DNA from 3 places in the Gudongella sp. DL1XJH-153 genome. Region 3 is predicted to be linked to each of the others. Evidence: riboswitches for the same ligand, from Rfam matches in the RefSeq annotation. Region 3 holds a riboswitch; each other region holds the start of a gene.
The links. Region 3 has a riboswitch for cobalamin ahead of ACOEN1_RS11430 (S-layer homology domain-containing protein). Riboswitches for the same ligand answer to the same signal wherever they lie in the genome.
Positions count from the first base shown of each region.

Region 1: linked by a shared signal. The riboswitch ahead of ACOEN1_RS06960 (hypothetical protein) and the one ahead of ACOEN1_RS11430 (S-layer homology domain-containing protein) in region 3 are both predicted to bind cobalamin.
Region 2: linked by a shared signal. The riboswitch ahead of ACOEN1_RS00250 (helical backbone metal receptor) and the one ahead of ACOEN1_RS11430 (S-layer homology domain-containing protein) in region 3 are both predicted to bind cobalamin.

Region 1 covers NZ_JBMEMN010000014.1:6,309-13,782, reverse strand. Annotated here, with positions in the region: partial or broken gene ACOEN1_RS06990 (Csac_0668 family 2Fe-2S cluster-binding (seleno)protein) at 1-335, opposite strand, end outside; gene ACOEN1_RS06985 (carbon-nitrogen hydrolase family protein) at 549-1,469, shown strand; gene ACOEN1_RS06980 (hypothetical protein) at 1,473-2,231, opposite strand; gene ACOEN1_RS06975 (hypothetical protein) at 2,247-2,519, opposite strand; gene ACOEN1_RS06970 (transposase) at 2,521-3,300, opposite strand; gene ACOEN1_RS06965 (PLP-dependent aminotransferase family protein) at 3,589-5,001, shown strand; cobalamin riboswitch at 5,076-5,247, shown strand; gene ACOEN1_RS06960 (hypothetical protein) at 5,467-5,964, shown strand; gene ACOEN1_RS06955 (alpha/beta fold hydrolase) at 6,102-6,941, opposite strand; gene glsA (glutaminase A) at 6,965-7,474, opposite strand, start outside.
Region 2 covers NZ_JBMEMN010000001.1:53,809-61,282, reverse strand. Annotated here, with positions in the region: gene ACOEN1_RS00270 (DUF503 domain-containing protein) at 1-143, shown strand, start outside; gene nth (endonuclease III) at 153-803, shown strand; gene ACOEN1_RS00260 (VanW family protein) at 800-2,308, shown strand; partial or broken gene ACOEN1_RS00255 (sensor domain-containing protein) at 2,360-4,441, shown strand; cobalamin riboswitch at 4,521-4,703, shown strand; gene ACOEN1_RS00250 (helical backbone metal receptor) at 4,795-5,730, shown strand; gene ACOEN1_RS00245 (FecCD family ABC transporter permease) at 5,790-6,797, shown strand; gene ACOEN1_RS00240 (heme ABC transporter ATP-binding protein) at 6,817-7,474, shown strand, end outside.
Region 3 covers NZ_JBMEMN010000036.1:318-7,791, forward strand. Annotated here, with positions in the region: gene ACOEN1_RS11420 (glucose 1-dehydrogenase) at 1-696, shown strand, start outside; gene ACOEN1_RS11425 (hypothetical protein) at 1,086-1,274, shown strand; cobalamin riboswitch at 1,381-1,583, shown strand; gene ACOEN1_RS11430 (S-layer homology domain-containing protein) at 1,710-3,266, shown strand; gene ACOEN1_RS11435 (DUF4430 domain-containing protein) at 3,313-4,080, shown strand; gene ACOEN1_RS11440 (energy-coupling factor transporter transmembrane component T) at 4,073-4,966, shown strand; gene ACOEN1_RS11445 (ABC transporter ATP-binding protein) at 4,939-6,585, shown strand; gene ACOEN1_RS11450 (ECF transporter S component) at 6,564-7,310, shown strand; gene ACOEN1_RS11455 (S-layer homology domain-containing protein) at 7,328-7,474, shown strand, end outside.

The DNA.
Region 1 (7,474 bases), on a different contig from region 3:
AAGGTCCTTGCTCCGCCATTTATTACAGCATCGATAATCTGTTCTTCGGTTACCTTGCTGCAATAACATATGTATTTGGGATCAGCGTCCTTCTTATACCATACGTCAACTTTCAGGTCATTTCTTCTTAATATGGTATCTTCATTTTGAGAAAAGTATACAACATCACAGTCTTGTTCAAGACATATGTTGTAATTCTTGTATTTGACTTTATTCCTGTATTCATCCTTTACCATATGCTCAACTGTAACAGCTCCAACAGACTGAGACTTACCTTTGCATTTAGGACACTTTAAAATTTTTTCCACTAAACCTGTGGAATAACCATTGCTTGATCAGCAAGACTTAACTCTCATATTCAAGTCCACTTCATCACTCCTTCCATGATAAAACACTCGGGAAGGTTCCTTTTATTTGTCCCAGTTTCATCATAACTATATTTTAACATACTTTATTGAAAATGACTTCTGTTTCCTGTTAAGAACCCGTTTGATACATTACTGTGTTATAATTAGCTTATTATAAAGGAACTATAGGAGGTCTTATATATGGAAAAGAAATTCAAGGTATCAATAATTCAGGACTCACCTGTTCTGTTTGATCTGGAAAAGACGATGGAAAAGACCATTGTACTTACCAGAAAAGCTGCTTCAAACGGATCAAAGCTGGTTGTATTTCCTGAAAGCTTTATTCCATGCTACCCAAGGGGGCTAACATTTGGAATGGTTGTGGGAAGCAGGACCAAGGAAGCAAGAGAAGATTACAGAAGATATTACGAAAATTCCGTTGCAGTTCCAGGACCAGAGATAGACCAGTTGGCAGAGCTTACAAAAGAGCTGCAGATATACCTGTCCATTGGGGTTACAGAGAAAAATGGTGATGGCCTTGACGGCACGCTCCATTGCAGCAACCTGTTCTTTGGACCAGAAGGATATATGGGAAGGCACAGAAAATTAAAGCCCACTGCGGCTGAGCGGGTTATCTGGGGCGAAGATGACGGGTCAACCATAACAGTTGTAGATACTCCCTATGGTAAAATGGGTTCTCTTATATGCTGGGAAAACTATATGCCACTGGCCAGGATGGCCATGTATATGAAAGGGGTCAACCTTTATATTGTGCCAACGGCAGATCAAAGAGAAGTTTATCAGGCAACTTTAAGACACATTGCCTTTGAGGGAAGATGCTTTGTCTTTATGAGCAACCAATATGTTGAGAAATCAATGTATCCCACAGATCTAAAATACTACAGGGATCTTGAAAATGAGCCGGAAGTAATGTCTCGAGGTGGCAGCTGTATTATAGACCCCTATGGTGAATACGTTGCAGGACCATTGTTTGATGAACCTGGCATTCTTACGGCAGAAATTGACCTGGATATGATTGTGGAATCAAAGCTTGACTGGGATCCAGTCGGTCACTACAACAGGCCAGAGATATTTGACTTTAAAATTAACGAAAGACCTTAATAGCTACTGAATAGGGAGATATCCAATTATCTCCTTTTTTTCCACATCAAAAACAAGCCCCGCAAAATTGTGACCTTCTCCAGAACCAAGCTCTACGAGCAAATCAGAGGAGTCAATGCTATCTGGAGTTGCAGGCCCGTCATGGGTCCATAGGCTGTCGAAAACCTCAGGAGGAACCTTTTCGAAATTTACCTCTGAAAAATCAATTCTCAATTTGTTCTCCCAAGGTGATTCCATAACATATTCAATGGCCTTTTCAGAAGCCAGCCTGTGTTCTGGTGAGATAAGAAGTCTCTTTTCCACCTTTTCTTCCATTTCAGCTATTAGGTCATCGATATGCTCACTTGAATAATCCAAAATCTTGCTGTGCAGCTCTTTAGGAAAAAGTTCCCTTACATTTTCTGTAAAGATTGATCCATCTCCTGGAATCCTGCTTTTGGTTATTTCAATAAGATCATCCTCCCTATCAACTTCCAGTACAAAGGGTAGGGATGCCCCGGATTCAAGATTTGCGTCAGTCCCACCAAATGAATGCTCTTCAATCAGTGCCCAAATATATACTTCTTCCTTGGATTTATCCGAGCCAAGAATATCGATGATCACAAATGTATTCCCAACACTTCCACCTGTTCTGTATTCATCTCTTATGTAATTTTCAATAACTGTTTTGTCCACATCAGAAAGCGGTATCTCACCTGCTGAACAGCCTGACGTAAATATAGTCAATATAATCAATAGAAGAACCATTTTAGTGATTTTCACAATAACATCCTTTCCTTATGCCGATATTAGTCTCCACAATATAACCATGAACCCTCCTGCAGAAAGCAGCATCAGAAACATTCCCAATAATTTGTGCTTCTCATATCTTATATATCCTTCGTGGAATATAAGTATTCCCAGAATAGGAATTACAAAATCCCTGGCCGATTCATTGAGAACGCCAGTAAATGTCAACGCCATAATTAAAAGTGCCACTATTGACAATAACCCCACAATCGTTGAAAACAATCCATTTCGGGACACCGGGGACGGTCCTTTTTGTCCCATTTTAAATTCCTCCTCTGCTTAACCTATGTACGGTACTTTTGCTGACCTCAAGTAATTCTGATACTTTTCTTATACTTAAGTTTGTGTTTTCTAATAGCATACCTATAAGTTGATCCATTTCATCTGAATTTCTTCTTATACTCTGAGAATCAATTTCTACCTTGTTCTTATGGTAGTCATGAATAATTCTCTGAGCTCTTGAATACTCCAATCTATCTAGCTCTTCCTTTGTGTCAATGAATCTAATCTCATCCTCCAACTTATGAAAATCCTGAAACTGTTTATTCGATCCAATACTCTTCATAATCCTCTCTATTTCTCCAGAATCTAAAAGATTACTTTTACCTTGAAGGAAATGAGAATAACTACTCCAGTCATATTGTTGTGGACTTTTGATGATTCCAGCTTTTACGGGATTATTATGCACATATCTTGTTGCACATAGAAGATGAGCTTCATTATGAATAATTTCACTTTTATACCTATCCTGGAACACATGCCCTACTCTATCCAGGCTTCTGTTTATTCTCATCGCAAAAGAGGTATTTATTCTTCTCAAAGATAAAGAAATGTCATCCAATTCACCTTTTAAAATGATATGTACATGGTTATCCATAATACAAAATGCAACAATTAAAACATCTTCTTCAAACTTTGTTTCAATCAATGAAAGGAAATTCTTCTTATCAAAATTGTTCTTGAATATCATTTCTTTGTTTATACCCCTCATCATAATATGATAATAACCTGTTGGACTCACTTCTCTACTCAATCTCGCCATAAAAACTCCTCCCGCATTTTTCTTGTTTTGGGACAAAAAGGACCGTCCCCGGCGTCCCTTTCTGTGTTTTTAATTTTTGAAAATATCAGTTGCAATTAGTATTTTTAGACATTTAATCCTATTAACTCAATGTTACCTTCAAGTAATTGATATGTCAATCCTACGAATCCCAGGTACTAATTATAATACCTTTATATAAACCAATATGATATACTAAGTGTATCCATACAGAAAGGACTGATCAATGTGCTTACTCATATCAGGCTTAACAAGGAGAAGGATTTACCCTTGTATATCCAATTATACGAGGCTATAAGGGATGTTATTGAGGACGACAATATCCAATCTGAAAAGCTCCCTTCAATTAGATCTCTTTCCAAACAGCTTGGGGTTAATAATGTTACAGTAGTAAATGCTTATAAACTCCTTGAGCAGGAGAATTATATATATACTGTAAAAGGTAGCGGTACCTTTATTAAGCGTCCTTCATTTAGTCAGGATAGTTATCTTGTAGAAGAAGGTGACATGGAGCTAATGCTTTCTGGTATCTACCCTCTCCTTAAAAACAGTATAGATTTTGCAAGCGTTTCACCTACAGCAGAACTTTTCCCAATTGAGGAATTTAAAAAATCATTAATTGAAGTTTTGGACAGAGACGGAGGTCAGGCTTTTCTTTACCCTGAAATCACAGGCTTTGGACCACTTAGAGAGTCTATCTCAGAATTTCTTCTGGAGCATTACTCGATTTCGGCTACCAAGGATCAGATACTCATTACATCCGGAGGTCAGCAGGGTCTTGATATAATCTCAAAGACACTTATTCAACCTGGAGATGTTATTTTGGTTGAGAACCCTACCTACCCAGGTGCTTTTGCGGCATTTCAATCAAGAGGAGCCAAGATTATAGGAATACCAATGGATGAAGATGGAATAGACCTGGATGGACTCAAGTCGTATGTAAAAAGATACAGACCCAAATTTATTTATCTTATGCCAAACTTCCACAGTCCAACAACAATCTGCTACAGCGAAACGAGAAAAAAAGATGTCCTTAGACTTGCTCGGGAATATGGCTTCTACATTATCGAAGACGATTTTCTGACTGATTTAAGTTTTTCTGACGATAATAAGCTACCCTTAAAGACCATGGACAAATTTGATCAGGTTATTTTTATCAAGAGTTTCTCCAAAATTTTCATGCCTGGAGTAAGAATAGGTTTTATGACTCTACCAAAGGCATTGATGAAGGATATTATCAAAGCCAAGCACACCACTGACATTTCATCCTCTGGATACCTTCAAAGAGCTTTTGACCTCTACTTGAGAAAAGGTTTCTGGAGAGATCATATAGAAAATATTACAGCCTTCTACAGGGATAGATATCAGCTTATGATTTCAGGACTAGCGAAACTCAAGCATTTTGGCATTTCATACCTGGAACCAGTTGGAGGTCTTAGTATATGGGTCTCACTTCCTAAAGAATTCGATGCCATTGAGCTCTATGAGGAATGTGGAAAAAGAGGTTTGGCAATTGTTCCTGGAAAAGTATTCTTCACCGACTCCAGTGACTCAGAGAAATTTATACGCTTAAGCTTTAGTGCTGTAGGTGAGAAAGAAATAAACAAGGGACTTGGAATTCTTGAGGATATACTTTCAAAATCAGAAAATGAGCCCTCTGAGAAATATATGCCATTTCTCTAGCTAAATGTATCCCTCAATTTGAGGGATTTTCTTTTTCTTGATTTATTGGATCTTGGCGTGTAAAATTAACTTGTACAATTGAATATTTAAATAGGTGTATTTTACTTAATAGGGAAATGCGTGAAACGCTGCAGCCCCCGCTACTGTATATGGTACATCCATCTCAGATACCACTGTGTTAGATCATGGGAAGGTGAGATGGTCACAGCCATTAGCCAGGAGACCTGCCTTTTGAATGTAAGAACCGCTTTCGGAGGGAAAGGAGGAAACAATTATGGTAACAGCAGTTGCAGTTTATCCATTTTTAGATTTTTTCAGTTCCTCCTAGTTGAGGAGCTTTTTTTATTATGAATAGGAAATTTCTTTTTTTCTTGTATAATGAAATGTCCGTACATGAGTATCAAGAAAAGCTACCTTGGAGAATCGTTAGATTCTTTTCTTATTAAAAAAACTAGGAGGGATAAAATGAACGGAAATTTTGATTTTATAGCATATCCATTTCTAAACGACAAAAACAAAATGGTTGACCATGAAATACTTACTGACAAACTGTCTTCAACCTTGGGGCACATTATTTCGATGGGGACTCCTCTGGAAAAGGAAACCTGGTGGCTGATGGACAAGGTTTTGCATCTTAATGGTTCTTTAAGGGGAAAACTAGCAATTTCGCTGGATGACCTAAGAGATGGCCAGACGATCTATCATGTCCTTAAAGATAGACACAAGGTAGCAGGATTCATTTATCCTGTAGGTAACAGACTTGCAACACAATACCATATTGCAAGATGTGAAGCTAAAATTGTTACACGTAATTTATACTTGATTCAACAGTCAGGTATAATTGTTCCAGAAATACTTCTAGATATTTCAAACCTTATGGCAAACATACTATTTGTAATGTCACTTGAAGTAAATAGACTGGAAGGTTTTGAGGAAATACCTTTTGAATCAAGATCATACTAATGAGGATAAATTTGAAGAATAAACACTTAAAAATCATCTTATCAATACTTGTTGTCTTTGTAATGGTTGCGACCTTTCTTGGGGTCAGCAGCTTCATAAAGGGAGCTGATGGCGAAAAGGAAATTCTGATATCTATTCTAGATGAAGAAAATGACATTGTAATTATCGAAAATAAAGCTTTTTACAGCCCTGTTGAATTCCACAGGGCTTTCAATTGGTGCAAGGTGACCTCCACTTATTGAATGATGAATTCCTTTTTTCATCATTCCTGCCAAGAACTGACCTGAGTCTACGCCGTAAAAAGCACTTTCATTACCACTTATTACAAGACATGGCTCCTCGAAATCTCTTAGAACATCCCTGTAATCAACAGAAATAATATTCTCCCAGATTCTTGCCATGTAGTCAGGATTGTTTTTTCCCATTGCCTCAATTGCGATTTTTAGATTTTCACTATCTAGTTCAGGAGCCATCTTACTCATAAACCGTGAAACAAAACCTCTAAAATCATTCTTGATACTCAACAGTTCCTCTTCAGCCATCTCTCTGGTAAAATCTCCCTTGAAAAGTCCATACTTCCATTTGTCATCATTAATAACCTTTGGTGATGTCTCAACAAGAATCAGATTCTTGACTCTATCCTGTCCAAAGTCTTTTAAGTACTCCATTGCTACAGCTCCACCCATGGACCAACCCAGTAAATTGATTTTCCCTAAATCTAGATACTCTCTAAGCACCTCAATATCACTTGCCATCGCATTAAAGCTGAGATCTCCATTTCCTATCACAGTCCTTCCATGACCTCTCAGGTCCAATGTAACGACAAGAAAATCTTTTGAGAGTATCTTTTCTGTCAGCCTGAATGTAGTGCTATCCGCTCCAAATCCGTGGATACATACAATTGGATGCCCCTTTCCACCTATTCTGTAATATATTCTTGAGCCATCTTCTGTATTAAAATATCTTCCTTCCATCATATCACCAGCTTTTCCTTAATTATCTAGTGGGTATCAATTTCCACCTGCAATTTTCTATCATCAAATATATTGTAGTGTAATCTCCTTGTGAGTTCCTTGATTATTCCAATTCCAGCTGATGAATTTCCATTCTCATCCAGAGCTGGTGAAAATATACCAATTCCCATGCCATTTGGAAGGACACCCATAATACCTCCACCTACACCTGATTTTGAAGGAATACCAACTTCAATTGCATAGCGTGCACTGTAATTGTACATTCCACAGGTAAATAGCAAGCCTTTTAAAAGGATCGACATATCTGTTCTCGAAATTCCATCTATATTTATTCCCTCACATCCTGCTGAGATAAACCTACCAATTTTTGCAAGATCTCTAGTGTCAACTTCAATGGAACATTGCTTGAAGTATGTATCAAGAACATCCTCAACATCACCTTCAAGAATATTCTTACTGCTCATAAGATATGCCATGGATCTGTTTCTACTGCCTGTCTTCTTTTCTGAGAGGTAGACCTCCTCGTTATAGCCTAT
Region 2 (7,474 bases), on a different contig from region 3:
ATACATGGCAATCTTCTGTTATCGGGTTTGCCTGTGTATCCAATGAAACAGTCCATGTAAGAAGCATAATAAATAATGTAATAAGGTTTGTGGACCTGGATGGAAGAGTGGAAATAGTTTCCCATGAGATTGAAATACTATAGGAGAATGACATGAGGAAAAGACTTACAAAGATTGAAAAAAGCAAGGTTCTTGAAATACTAGATGGCCTGTATCCTGAGGCAAAAGCAGAATTGAATTACAATAACCCTTTCGAACTTCTCATAGCAACAATTTTATCAGCTCAATGCACTGATGTCAGAGTAAACAAGGTTACTGAAGAGATGTTCGAGGAATTGAAGAAGCCTTCAGATTACATTGGAATTGGAGTAGAAGCCCTTGAAAGAAGGATCAGGAGTTGCGGACTTTCCAAAACCAAGAGTAGGAATATAGTAGCTACTTGTGGGATAATTCTAGAAGAGCATAAAGGAAAGGTTCCAGATACTATTGAAGAACTGATAAAACTGCCTGGTGTTGGTAAGAAGACTGCAAATGTTGTTGCGAGCAATGCCTTTGGAATACCAGCTATAGCTGTGGATACCCATGTGTTCAGAGTATCAAATCGAATTGGACTCGCTGCATCAAAGACAGTTGAAAATACAGAGAAGGACTTAATGAATAGTATACCTGAAGAAAGATGGACAAAGGCACATCATCAGTTGATTTTTCATGGAAGAAGGGTTTGTAAGGCAAGAAAACCACTTTGTGAAGATTGTCCTGTTAATGTTTATTGTCTTTATTATAAGAACGGGGTGGGGAAGTGAAAAAAGGAATCAAAATATTAATAATAGTATTAACGGTCTTCGGTGTAGCAAGTCTTGGAGGCTACTATTATCTGGACAGCTATGTTGCAAAGGATACCTTTTATGAAGGAATTATAATAGATGAAATCCCAATGGGTGGATTGACATTGGAGGATGGGATTCAGAAGCTTAAGGAGTCCAAGGAAGTACATGAAACTAAGCAAATAACTCTTACAGTGGAAGGATATCCTGGTGCAATATATTCTATGAATATGTCAGATATTGATCTGGATTTCAATTACGATGAGGTAGCCATGAAGGCATTTAGTGTTGGAAGATTAGGGAATGTAATACAAAGATTTCAAACAATAAGAGATCTCCAGACAAATCCAAAGGTATATACTTTGTCCCCAACTATAAAAACTACAAATGCCGATAGCGTCCTTGACGTAATCGCCGAGGATATTGAGATTGAACCGGTTGATGCACAGTTCAGTTTTCAGTCAGGACAGTTTGAAATCATAAAACCTGTTCAAGGAAAGTATCTCGACAGAGATTCCTTCAAGAAATCTCTTGAGATGGTTTCGGAAGAAATCCTTACAGTTGAGAGTTTGGAAATTTCCGTGATAACACAAGAACCCAAAATTCAGGAAGAATACTATAAAAAAATCAATGGTGTTATCGGAGAATTTTCTACCAGTTTTGCAGGAAGCTCAGCGGGAAGAAGCCACAATGTAAGATTATCTGCAGAATCCTTTAAAGGGATGCTTGTAATGCCGGGTCAGGAAGTATCCTACAACAAGACAACTGGTCCAAGACAGGCAAGATATGGGTATCAGGAAGCTCCAGTAATTGAAAACGGTGAGCTTATCCCTGGAATGGGTGGAGGAGTATGCCAGACGTCAACTACTTTATACAATGCACTCCTTCTTGCTGATATGAAAATTATTGAAAGAAGTCCCCATTCCATAGCACCAGGATATGTTCCGAGAGGAACTGATGCAGCTGTTGCTACAGGTTATCTGGATCTGGTATTTAGGAATGACTTTGATTATCCTGTAATGATTGACAGCAAGGTAGAAGGTACCAGAGTATACTTCTATATTTACGGTGACAAGGATAACAGGGATTATTCCATTGATATTTCAACAAGCTATGTTGCAACAATACCATACAAGGTACATGAGAATCTTGATGACACAATCCAGCCTGGAACGAGGGAAATGGTACAGGAAGGAAGAAACGGGTATAAGGTAAATGCCTTTAAATCAATAACAAGAAATGGAGAAATAGTAAGTACAGAACAGATATCACATGACTATTATAGGGAGAGAGACTATATTTACAAAGTGGGTCCTGAACCGATTGTGACTCCTCAGGTACCAGCCCAGGAAGTTCAAAACCCAGAACCAGAAATACCGATAATAGATGTATCTCCAGAGAATAGTGATCCTGTTAATGATGAGAATAGTGAGGATATGTCTGTGCCAAATGAGGATCTTTCTGAGCTGGAGGCAGCTGAATAACTGCTGATATACCCTTTCAGATTTTTGAGTCATAAAGAGGAGAGTTTCTATATGAATAAGAAATCCGAGAACAATCATAGTAATGGGAAAGAGAAATCAAATATACTTGCCCAGAGTCAAAAAAAATTATATGAAGCTCTTTTTGAAATCAGTCCTGATATGAATTATCTTTTGGATAAAGAGGGATATGTGGTTAATATTAGTATCTCAAGTGAAAGATATTTGAAGTATTCCAGAGATGAATTAATAAATTCTCATTACTCAGAATATATCCATGAAGATGATTTAGAAATTGCTAAAGATGTTTATTCAAAGGTATTGAGAAAAGAGGCTTCACAATTTGAAATTAGATTGCACAATCGTGATAATGAGATTATTTGCTTCCAGGTATCCTCAATACCGATTATTGAGGATGAATTGATAATTGGCGCTTTTGGAATTGCACGGGATATTACTGCAAAGAAGGAAACTGAAAGGAAGTTAAAGGAAGATGAACAAAGGTATCGATCACTTTTTGAGGACAATGTAGATGCTGTCATAACATATGATTTGGAAGGACGGTTTGCATCGGTTAATAGAGCTACTGAAGAATTGATGGGATACACAGCTGATGAACTTATTGGGGAGCCTTTTTTGCCATTTATTGTACCAGAACGTCAGGAATACACCATGAATCAGTTTTTAAAGGTATTGGAAGGAAGATCCATTCAATATGAAACAGCTATGTACGATAGAAAAGAAAGAATAGTTGATCTGCATATAACAGTTATTCCTATTGTTATTGATGATGAAATAATTGGTATTCATTGCATAGGTAAAGATATAACAATGCAAAAAAGAGCTGAATTGGCATTAAGTGATATGGCCTTTAACGATTACTTGACCAAGCTGCCTAACTTGTATGCTCTAAATAGATATATTGATTATTTGATTGAAGCTGAGGAACAATTTGCCATATTCATGATGGATCTTGATCGTTTCAAAACAATTAATGATAGCTAGGGGCATGAAATGGGAGACCAGCTATTAAAGGCTGTTACACAGCGATTAACAACCCATATACCCGAAGATTCCAAACTATTCAGGTATGGTGGAGATGAATATGTTGTAATTTTGAAACATAATGATTTGGATGAAATATATCAATTGGCTCAGGTGATCAGGGATTTGTTCAAGGAATCTTTTGTATTTAATGAGATGGAAATCAACATATCATCCAGTGCAGGGATAAGTATCTATCCTGATGATGGCAGCAATATGGATACTTTGTTCAAAAAAGCTGACAATGCAATGTATTTCTCAAAAAAACATGGTCGTAACAACGTTGTGATGTTTAATTCTATTGAAAATGAACATGATGATAAATTGACTAGAATGGAATCATATTTGAAAAATGCCATTAAAAACAAAGAATTATCATTGGTTTATCAGCCTCAGGTTGATATGAATTCAAGAGAGGTAGATGGGGTTGAAGCCCTTCTGAGATGGAACAATCCCGTTCTAGGATCGGTGTAACCCTATGATTTTATACCAGTTGCAGAAGATAGCGGTCTAATTATTGAAATCGGGAATTGGGTAATGGATTCTGCGTGTAGACAGATTGATGAATGGAGCAAGATAGGCTTGGGTGATTTGAGTGTATCAGTTAATATTTCAGCTCATCAGTTTTATCACATGGATTTCATAACGGTGATTCAGGAAGTATTGGAAAATACAAAGATTGATCCACGGCTTTTAGTTCTTGAGATAACTGAATCAATTGCATCAAATTCTGATATAGTAATAGACCAGTTGATTCAATTGAAAGAACTGGGAGTAAAAGTATCAATAGATGACTTCGGTACTGGTTACAGCTCATTGAAGTACTTAAAGGATTTACCTATCGACTACTTAAAAATTGATAAATCATTTGTGCATGGAATAGAAAAAAGCAAAAAGGACCAGGATATTGTATCCACAATCATTACTCTGGCACATAATCTGGGTTTTAAAACCATTGCTGAGGGTCCTGAAACTGATAAGCAGGTACAGTTCTTGATAGAACACAGGTGTGATTATGCACAAGGGTATTATTACAACAGACCAATCACTCCTTGGAATCTGGGAATTTGGATTGCCAGATATTTCATATAAAAAAGAAGTAGATAACACCTTCAGAAAATTATAAAATGGAACTGGTTGATTAAGTCATCCTGTTCTGATATCATAAAGACAAATAATATTTGAAATAGGTATCTCACATTTGAGATTTAAAAGGGAAAGTGGTGCAAATCCACTACAGCCCCCGCTACTGTAAACGGGAACGAAGTCAGCAATAAGCCACTGGGAAACCGGGAAGGAGCTGAACCGAGGATGAACCGTAAGTCAGGATATCTGCCTATCACATCTACTAAGCGCTTTACCTCGGAGGGAGGGATGTATGCAATTTGTAAGAATAGCTCATCTCTTGATGGGCTTTAATTTATGCAAAAAAAGGAGCGATAAACTTGAAAAAAGGAATTCTTATTTTATTGGCAATGATGTTGGCAGTTGGTTTGTTGTCAGGTTGCAGTTCGCCTTCAACGCCTGAAACGCCTGAAGAACAATCAGAAGAAGTTGGGGATGCTGTACTGAGTATAGAGGACGATTTTGGAAATACCATAAACTTTGGGAATCCTCCGGAAAAAATAATTTCCCTTGCACCAAGTAACACTGAGATATTATTTGCAGTAGGTGCAGGAGACAAGGTTGTAGGAGTAACTAGCTATGACGATTATCCTGAAGAGGTTTTGGATATTGAAAAAATCGGAGATTTTAATGGAATTAATCTTGAAAGGATTATTGAACTTGAACCGGATCTTGTTATTAACTATGGGGACGGCGTAACTGAGGAAAACGAGAGACTCCTTGAAGCTGGTATCCAGATTGCAGGGTTTGAGCCTGAGAGTCTCCAGGAAGTGTATGACACAATAATAAAGGTAGGAAAAATAACAGGACATGAAGATGAAGCAAAAGAGCTTGTTGAAGAAATGACATCACAAGAAGCTGAGTTAGCCGAGAAAATAGAAGGACTGGATAAAAAAACTGTTTTTTATGAAATCTGGCATGAACCACTTATGGCTGCAGGACCGGGATCATTTGTAGATGAGCTCATAAATCGTGCTGGTGGTGAAAATGTTGCAGCAGATGCTGATGGCGAGTACCCACAATTTGATCTTGAACAGCTTATAGAGAGAAATCCACAGGTATACATCACCGCCAATGACCTTCCCGAGAAGACAGCAGATTCTATAAAGGAAAGACCAGGATATAGTGAAATAGATGCCATTAAGAATGATAGAGTGTATTTGTTGGACGGCAATATAATGTCAAGACCCGGACCAAGAATAATTGATGCACTTAAATTGATAATTGAAGCTATCCATCCTGAAATAAACAATTAAGTAAGGCTGTGATTAATGTGAAGGAAGAAATCCGGATTAAATCCTATGGTATAACCTTATTGATACTGATTATACTACTTGTTATAACAATTGGAGTTACAGCGACAATTGGATCTGCAAGTATTAATCCAATTGATGTTTACAAAGTTGTGGCATCTAAGATACCAGGACTTTCAAGCTTTATTGGGACTGATTCAATTACAGATTCTCAGCATTCCATAATATGGAGTGTAAGACTTCCTAGGGTACTTTTAGGAGTGATTGTTGGAGCCGGGTTGTCAATTTCTGGAGCCTCTTTTCAGGGATTGTTGAAAAATCCAATGGCTGATCCATATATTCTTGGAATTTCGTCAGGTGCTGCTCTTGGAGCAGCTATCGCTATTATACTTAGATTGAATGTTGCTTTTGTTGGCTTTTCAGGGATTTCAGTGATGGCGTTTATCGGGGCGTTAATTGCTGTGACACTGGTGTATAATATAGGTCGGATCAGAAATCAAGTACCAGTTACAACCCTATTGCTTGCAGGTGTTGCAGTTGGACAGTTTCTAACTGCAATAACATCACTTTTAATGGTAGTATATAATAGGGATATGACAAAAATCATTTATTGGACTATGGGAAGCCTATCTGGAAAAGGTTGGACTCCAATAACATCAATTTCGATACCCATGATCATTGCAATGGCGATTACATTATTTTTTGCCAGGGATATAAACATAATGCTGACAGGAGAGGAGTCTGCAAAAAGTCTTGGAGTGAATGTTGAAAAGACAAAGGTGTATATACTTCTTCTTGGAACTTTTATTACATCTATGGCAGTATCCATAAGTGGTATAATAGGGTTTGTTGGTTTAATCATACCCCACATAGTTAGACTGATTGTTGGACCAGATCATAGAATTCTACTTCCTTCATCTGCTATAGTGGGAAGTATATTTATGGTATTTGCTGATACAATAGCGAGAACTGTTATTTCCCCTATGGAAATTCCTGTAGGGATAATAACAGCAATATTTGGAGGGCCTTTCTTTATCTATCTTCTACGAAGCAAGAAAAGAGCCCTTTAATGGATAAGGTAGTGATATTATGATGGCAGTAAATGCAAAGAATATTGTCTTTGGCTATTCCTCTACTCCTGTTATTAGAGATGTAAGCTTCCAAGCTGACAGTGGAGAATTTATAAGCATAATTGGACCAAATGGTTCTGGGAAGTCAACACTGCTTAAAACAATTAATGGCCTTTACATACCTGAATCTGGACAGGTTGAACTTCTGGGGAAAAATCTTGAGGAGTACAAGAGAAAGGAAATAGCACGAAAGATTTCTTTGGTTCCGCAGGATACAACTCTTGATTTTGAGTTTACCATTGAGGAAGTTGTTTCAATGGGTAGACATCCATTCAAGGGTAGATTTGAAAAAGAAGATGTAAAAGACAAAGAACTTATCTATGAAGCCATGGAGATGACCAATACATTTGATATAAGGGACAGACTTATAACTGAAATATCCGGTGGTGAAAGACAAAGGGTCTTTATTGCTAAGGCACTGGCTCAGAATACTGAGATAATTCTACTGGATGAGCCCACCTCACATTTGGATATTAATCATCAGATTGACATTTTAAATCTACTGAGGAAGATGAATCAGGAAAAGGGTATTACTATTATACTTGTAATCCATGATATCAATCTTGCTACGAGATACTCAGACAGAATACTGCTTTTGAAAAAAGGCAGTATTATAA
Region 3 (7,474 bases):
TTTGCAACTGCTCTTGCAAAGCAGGGAGCGGATGTTGCCTTACTTGCAAGGAGAATGGAAAAACTTGAAAAGGTAAAGGCGGATTTGGAAGAGCTGGGAGTAAAAGCTCTGGCAGTTGAATGTGATGTAACTGATGTACAACAGATAAAGGATGCAGTCAAGGAAGTAAAAGATCATTTTGGGAAAATTGACATATTGGTAAACAATGCCGGAATAGGCTTTATGGCACCAGCTGAAGAGCAGTCAGACGAAGACTGGCTTAAGACAGTGGACATAAACCTCAATGGTGTTTACTTTATGGCAAGAGAAGTAGGCAAGATAATGGTTGAACAAAAATACGGAAAAGTCATAAACATCGGTTCAATCCACAGTACTGTAGCAATGATGGGATCAGGAATTTCAGCATATGCAGCAACCAAGGGCGGAGTGAAGATGATGTCTAAAGCACTTGCCACTGAATGGGCTCAGTACAATATTACCGTAAACACAATCGGTCCTGCTTATTTTAAGAGTGAAATGACTGAGGATGTTGTAACAGACAAGTCATTCGAGGCGGTAGTAAAAACCTACTGTCCAATGGGAAGAATAGGTAAGGAAGGTGAGCTTGACGGAGCTGTTGTGTACTTTGCATCAGATGCATCTAGCTATACAACAGGACAGTACCTTGCAGTTGACGGAGGCTGGACAGCAATTTAATAAAATCAGTTAAGAAACTCAAGGAGGCTACAGCTTGTTATCAAGCTGTAGCCTCTTTTTAGAAGAACTCACAATCGGGCGGGCATGGAAACCCTCCCCTACACAGGATTGTTGGACAACTGAAATCTTTTGTTAATAAGAGATATAATGAAATTAGTAAAACAAAAAATCTGATTTTATGGAAAAAAAATTATTATGAACATATAATAAGAAATGAAAAGGAATATCAGGAAATATGGGAGCACATAGAAACAAATCCATTGAAATGGGAAGAAGATGAGTATTATAGTTAATGAACATTCTTTTTATCTAGCGTTGTATAAGTAGACCGATACGACTTAACTTTGGAATCGATACACTTGTAGTTCCTAATTTGAAGGAGGAGTTTTATGTCCAAGTTATTTGCTGTATTCTTACCAATTATTTCTATTGTAATAACCACCCTAGTTATTGTGTTCTATAAAAACAATTCATCTGAAACAACAAGCAAAAAAACAAAGTTTTTATGGATTGGGTTTGGTATTTTGATGTTTTTGGCAGGTGTTGTAGTATTTGTAAGTATTTTAAAAGGACGGTAAAATCATAGGGTATCAAGACACATTCTAAATATTTAGCATCAAAGATTGTAGGGGACGGTTTCCACGCCGTCCCTTAAGTTTCCATGTCACCCTGAAAACATTCTATTGATACAATTTCAGATATGGTGTATAATCAAAACAATTAAAGTTGTCACATGCAAGGAAGCTGGGTGCGAATCCCACACGATCAAGTCACTGTGAATGCAGAGCAAACTCCACGATCTTAAAGATCAGCCACTATATACTATGGGAAGGCAGGGGGGAGCGATGAAGCAAAGTCAGGATATTTGCCGACAATGCTCTCATTTTGTTTTCTTTGACTAAAACAGGTGATAATATCTAGCATGGTTTTTTGCATGTAAGTTTGAGCGTTTGCCGGGAAATATCGGCAAATGCTTTTTTAATGCCCAAAATTTTGAAGGAGGTCCAATACATATGAACAAAAACAAGATACTATCCCTAATACTGTCGATAGCAATAGCAGTCTCAATGGCTTTAGGTGTATATTTTCCAAGTGAAGCCTATGCCAAGAATGAATCGGAAAACATTGAGAAGGTCATACAAGAGACAGCAGACTATATCCTTAAAAACCAAGACGGATTTTCAGATGCCTGGTCAATTATAGGGCTTGCAAGGTATCAAAAGACTGATATGGAAAATCTATCAGATACATATTTAAGCAGCTTAAGAAAAGAATTAAACCAAAAGCAGGGCATCTTGACAACCAGCAAATATACGGAATACTCAAAGACAATATTGGCTCTGACAGTATTGGGAATAGATCCAAAAGATATGGAAGGCTACAATCTAGTTGAAAAGCTTTCAGATTTGGATAAGCTTACAATCCAAGGCATAAACGGTCCGATCTGGGCATTGATAGCTCTTGATTCCAACGACTATTCAGATTTGAGTACAAGGGAAAGCATTATTGAATATATGCTGGAAAATGAAATAGAGGGTGGAGGTTGGTCATTGAGCTCAGAAATCCCAGATGTTGATATAACGGCGATGGTTTTAACCAGTCTTTCAAGGTACAAAGACAGAGCCGATGTTAAACCATATATAGAGAGAGGACTAGAATTTATCTCCAAGGCTCAAAACTCAGATGGAGGATTCGAGACAATGTCAGTAGAAAACGCTGAAAGCAATGCACAAGTAATAGTTGCACTTACATCGCTGGGGATTGATCCAGCGAGCGATCCTGGTTTTATCAAAAATGGCAATAATGTAATAGATAATTCAATCGAAAATTTTTACAATATCTCAGGTGGATTTTCACATCTTAAGGATGGCAAGGAGAATAAGATTGCGACACAGCAATCATTTTACGCTTTGGTTTCATATCAAAGATTCAAACAAGCCAAGGCATCACTATTTGATATGACAGATAGCAACATTATAATAGACAACAACAGTCAGGCAAGCGATGAGCCCAGAAAGAATCCATTTGTGGATATAGAGAACGACCCTGAAAAAACAGCAATAATTGAGTTAAGTATAGAAGGGATAATAAATGGAGTTACACAGACAGAATTTCAGCCAGGTAAAAGCATCAGCAGAGCAGAATTCGCAGCCCTTATTAGCAGAGCCTTAGACAAGGAAGAAACCCATAATCACGGATTTTCAGATGTGAAGGAATCAGACTGGTTCTCGGGATATGTTGGAGCAGCAAAAGCCTCGGGACTGATAAAAGGTTATCCAGACAACACATTTAAACCACAAGACAAGATCACAAGACAAGAGGCATCAATGGTTATCTACAATATTGCAAAAACTATGGATTTGGATACGACAATCTCTGAAACTGAGACAAGGAATTACCTAAGCCAATTTCCAGATTATAGAGAGATCGCCGACTGGAGCAAACAAGCCATGGCATTTGGTGTTAAAGAAAGCTATATTCCAGATAACATAATAGATATTGAACCAAGCAGGGCAGCAACAAGAAGCGAAGTGGCAGGAATGCTATATAGGCTTCTTGAGGACATGTAGGGGATTAGCTTTGGCCAACCGATATAGATGAAAGGAATCGATCGCTATGAGTAAAAGAATATGGATAGGACTCGCCAGCTTTTTTCTGATACTAGTTTTAGTGCTTGGGATTCAGATGCTAAACTCAGGGCCAGCAATGGCACCAGCACCGGAACCTGAACTGGAGAATGCTGAATCCACCCAATCAGGATTTCACCTGGAAGAAGAGCCTGAAATAAAGGCGGCAGAGGAAAAGGAGCCTGATTTGGAGACTGAAGAAATAGATCCAGAGACGCCGGCAGAACTTGAAGAAGCAGCTGAGATACCAAAAGAGCAACCAACACCAACTGAAACAGATGCACAGCAGGCTGCCGAGCCACCAGCAGAAACAAGAGAATCAGAAGAGCCAACCTCAACCGAAGAGGGAGCAAAACATGTAACCCTATCTGTCTCAGTCAAAACGCTCCTTGATAAAGAGGAAGCAATCAACCCAGAAAAGTGGGAGCTGGTTCCTGAGGACGGATGGATATTTCCTGCTCAAAAGGTAGAATTCTATGAAGGTGAATCAGTTTTTAACGTTCTGCTTAGAGAAATGAAAAAGAATAAGATTCATATGGAATATGTTATGACACCCATACATAATTCAAATTATATTGAAGGCATAGGAAACATATATGAGTTTGACTGTGGAGAATTAAGCGGGTGGATGTATTCGGTCAACGACATATCACCAAGCCTGGGGACCAGTAACTATCTACTCAAAGAGGGTGATACTGTTAGATTGCTGTATACATGTGATCTAGGAAGAGATCTGGGATTTGAGTTCGATGAGTAGAGACCCTTTTTACACCTATCACCCAATCATAAACATTATCTTTTTTACAGTAGTAATAACTACAACGGTATTTTTGCTTAATCCAATAATCCTGGTGCTTTCATATTCGGCAGCATTTGTGTATTCGGTCAGGCTAAAGGGAAGAAAGGCACTAAAATTCAACCTCTTGTATATGCTGCCCTTGATGGTCTTTGCAGCAGCAATAAACGTCCTGTTTGTGCATGAAGGGGCAACAATACTGGGCTATTTTAGCAATGGTAACCCAATAACACTGGAATCATTGGTGTATGGTCTCTTTTCAGCCCTGATGATAGGCTCCGTCATAATCTGGTTCTCATGCTACAACGAAGTAATATCATCAGATAAAGTCATATACCTCTTTGGACGAATCCTGCCCAAGACATCACTGATATTTTCAATGGTTTTAAGACTGGTGCCAATGTACAAGGCCCAGATAGGAGTTATCTCAAATGCACAAAAGGGGATAGGCAGAGATTTCCATACAGGCAACTTGTTTCAAAGAGCAAGAAACGGGCTAAAGATCCTCTCAATAATGCTGACCTGGGCACTTGAAAATGGAGTCGAAACATCTGACAGCATGAAGGCTAGGGGATATGGACTAAAAGGAAGAACTAGCTTCTCAATATTTAGGTTTGATGCAAGAGACCGTGCGCTTGCAGTCAGTTTAGGAGCACTGATGGCAGTATTTTCTTATGGTCTGGGAATAGGCAGATTTTACTTTAGGATATATCCAACGGTAAAATGGACAGAACTTACAAAGACAAGCATCCCATTTTACATAAGCATTGCAGTTATTTTCTTTTTACCAATAATCTTAGGGATAATGGAGGACATAAAATGGAAACATTTAAAATCAGCGGTTTAAGCTTCTCCTATCCAGAGGAAAAGACAAGGCAGTTAAAAAATATAAGCTTATCCATTAAACAAGGTGAGTTTGTAACCATATGTGGGGAAAGCAGTAGTGGTAAAAGCACCCTTTTAAGACACTTAAAGCCAGCATTGACACCATATGGCATAAAAAAGGGAGATATCCTGTTCCGGGGACAGCCCATTGAAGAATTTGATTTGCGGACACAGACTTCAAAGATAGGTTACGTACTCCAAAACCCTGAAAATGGGGTAGTCACAGATAGGGTATACCATGAACTGGCATTTGGCCTGGAAAGTCTAGGATATGACAATAACACAATACGACTCAGAGTTGCAGAAATGGCAACATTTTTTGGAATAAGCGATTGGTTTATGAGAAAGGTGACAGAACTATCTGGAGGACAAAAGCAACTCCTGAACCTGGCCTCCATTATGACAATGCAGCCAGAAGTATTGATACTGGACGAGCCCACAGCACAGCTAGACCCATTGGCAGCCACTGAGTTCCTGGATACCATCAAAAAAATAAATCTGGACATTGGGACGACAATAATCATTTCAGAACACAGACTAGGGGAACTATTCCCCATGAGCGACAGGATTCTAGTAATGGATAATGGAGAAGTGATCATAGATGCACCACCAGAAGATGCCAGCGGCATGATTCTGGAATCTGGACATGTGATGGCCAAGGCACTGCCATCATATATGAAAATATTTGCAGCGGTCGAAGGAGAATCAGCCAAGACAAAGAGCTACCCATTGTCAGTAAAAAAAAGCAGGGAATGGCTAAGCGGGAAGGTAGAAGACCGGATAATCAAGCATCCAGAAATTCCGCCGAAAGAACAGTTAGAAGAAAAGACAGAAGCAGCCATGGAATTAGCTGATGTTTGGTTTAAATATGACCGAAACGAAAAAGATGTAATAAGGGACCTGTCGATCAAGATAGAAAAGGGCGAGTTTCATTCGATTGTAGGGGGAAACGGCACAGGAAAAACAACAATGCTGTCAATCCTGGGCGGTTTAAACAAGCCATACAGAGGCAAGGTGAACCTTGATCCCCATACAGCATTCCTGCCCCAAAACCCTCAGGCCCTCTTTGTTGAGATGAGCGTTGAAAGAGATATATATGAAATGCTCAGATCGATTGAAAAGGATATGGAAAAAAGAGAAAAGAAGGCAAAAGAAGCAATAGAATTGCTGGACTTGGAAGATATCCTAAAAAGGCACCCCTATGATCTAAGTGGAGGGGAGCAGCAAAAGCTGGCAATGGCCAAGGTTTTGCTTTTGGAGCCTAAAATATTACTGCTGGACGAACCCACAAAGGCACTGGACAGCCACTTTAAAACAAGACTGGGAAATATATTGAGGGATTTGGTTAAAAAGGGCACCACAATTGTTATGGTATCTCATGACATAGAGTTTTGTGCAGAGTACTCAGACCGGGTCTCACTCATTTTCAATGGTTCCATTATAGCGACAGAAAAACCTCGGGAGTTTTTCTCAGGCAACAGCTTCTACACAACAGGAGCAAACAGAATGTCAAGGCATGTATTCGAAAATGCAGTAACCACGGAGGATGTGATTGATCTATGCAAAATGAATGGATTGTAGAAGACAAAAGATATATTGAGCATCCTGGAATAAGGAAAAGATCAACCATATCTGCATTTATAATATTGGTGCTGATTCCATTGACCATATGGTTTGGGATGGAATTCCTAAACGATAGAAAATACTATTTCATAAGCATGTTTTTAGTGGTATATACCATGGTGCCATTTTTTATGGTATTTGAAAACAGAGACCCTCAGGCAAGGGAACTCATTGTGATATCAGTTCTTGCAGCCTTGGCAGTAATGGGAAGGACAATGTTTTTCATGCTGCCGGCCTTTAAGCCAATGATGGCCATAGTGATAATCTCAGGTATAGCATTTGGTCCGGAAGCAGGATTTCTGGTAGGTTCCATGAGTGCCTTTGTATCAAACTTCTTTTTCGGGCAAGGTCCCTGGACCCCATGGCAGATGTTTGCATTGGGTCTGACAGGATTTCTTGCAGGTGTATTGATTAGAAAAGGTATTCTTAGGAAAACACGACTTAGCCTTTCGATATATGGATTTTTAACGACATTTTTGATTTACGGTGGAGTGATGAACATAGCATCAGTCTTGATGTATACAGAAAGAGCAAATATAAGGATGTTTTTGGCATCATACATTTCAGGAATACCTTATGACCTAGTTCACGCAATTAGCACAGTATTTTTCTTGTATTTTTTATCTGGGCCAATGATAGAGAAGTTGGACAGAATAAGAATAAAGTATGGAATGTTAAGATAGAAGGAGAGGATGATAAAATGTTTAGAAACAACAAAGAGTTTTTAAGGATTACAACACTACTTATGGCAATAGTTATGTTTGCAATGGTGATATTGCCAGTTGCACCCGTGTTGGCAGAGGCCAGCAATCCGCTGTACAGCGAAAAGGCCACTGAGAACATAGAC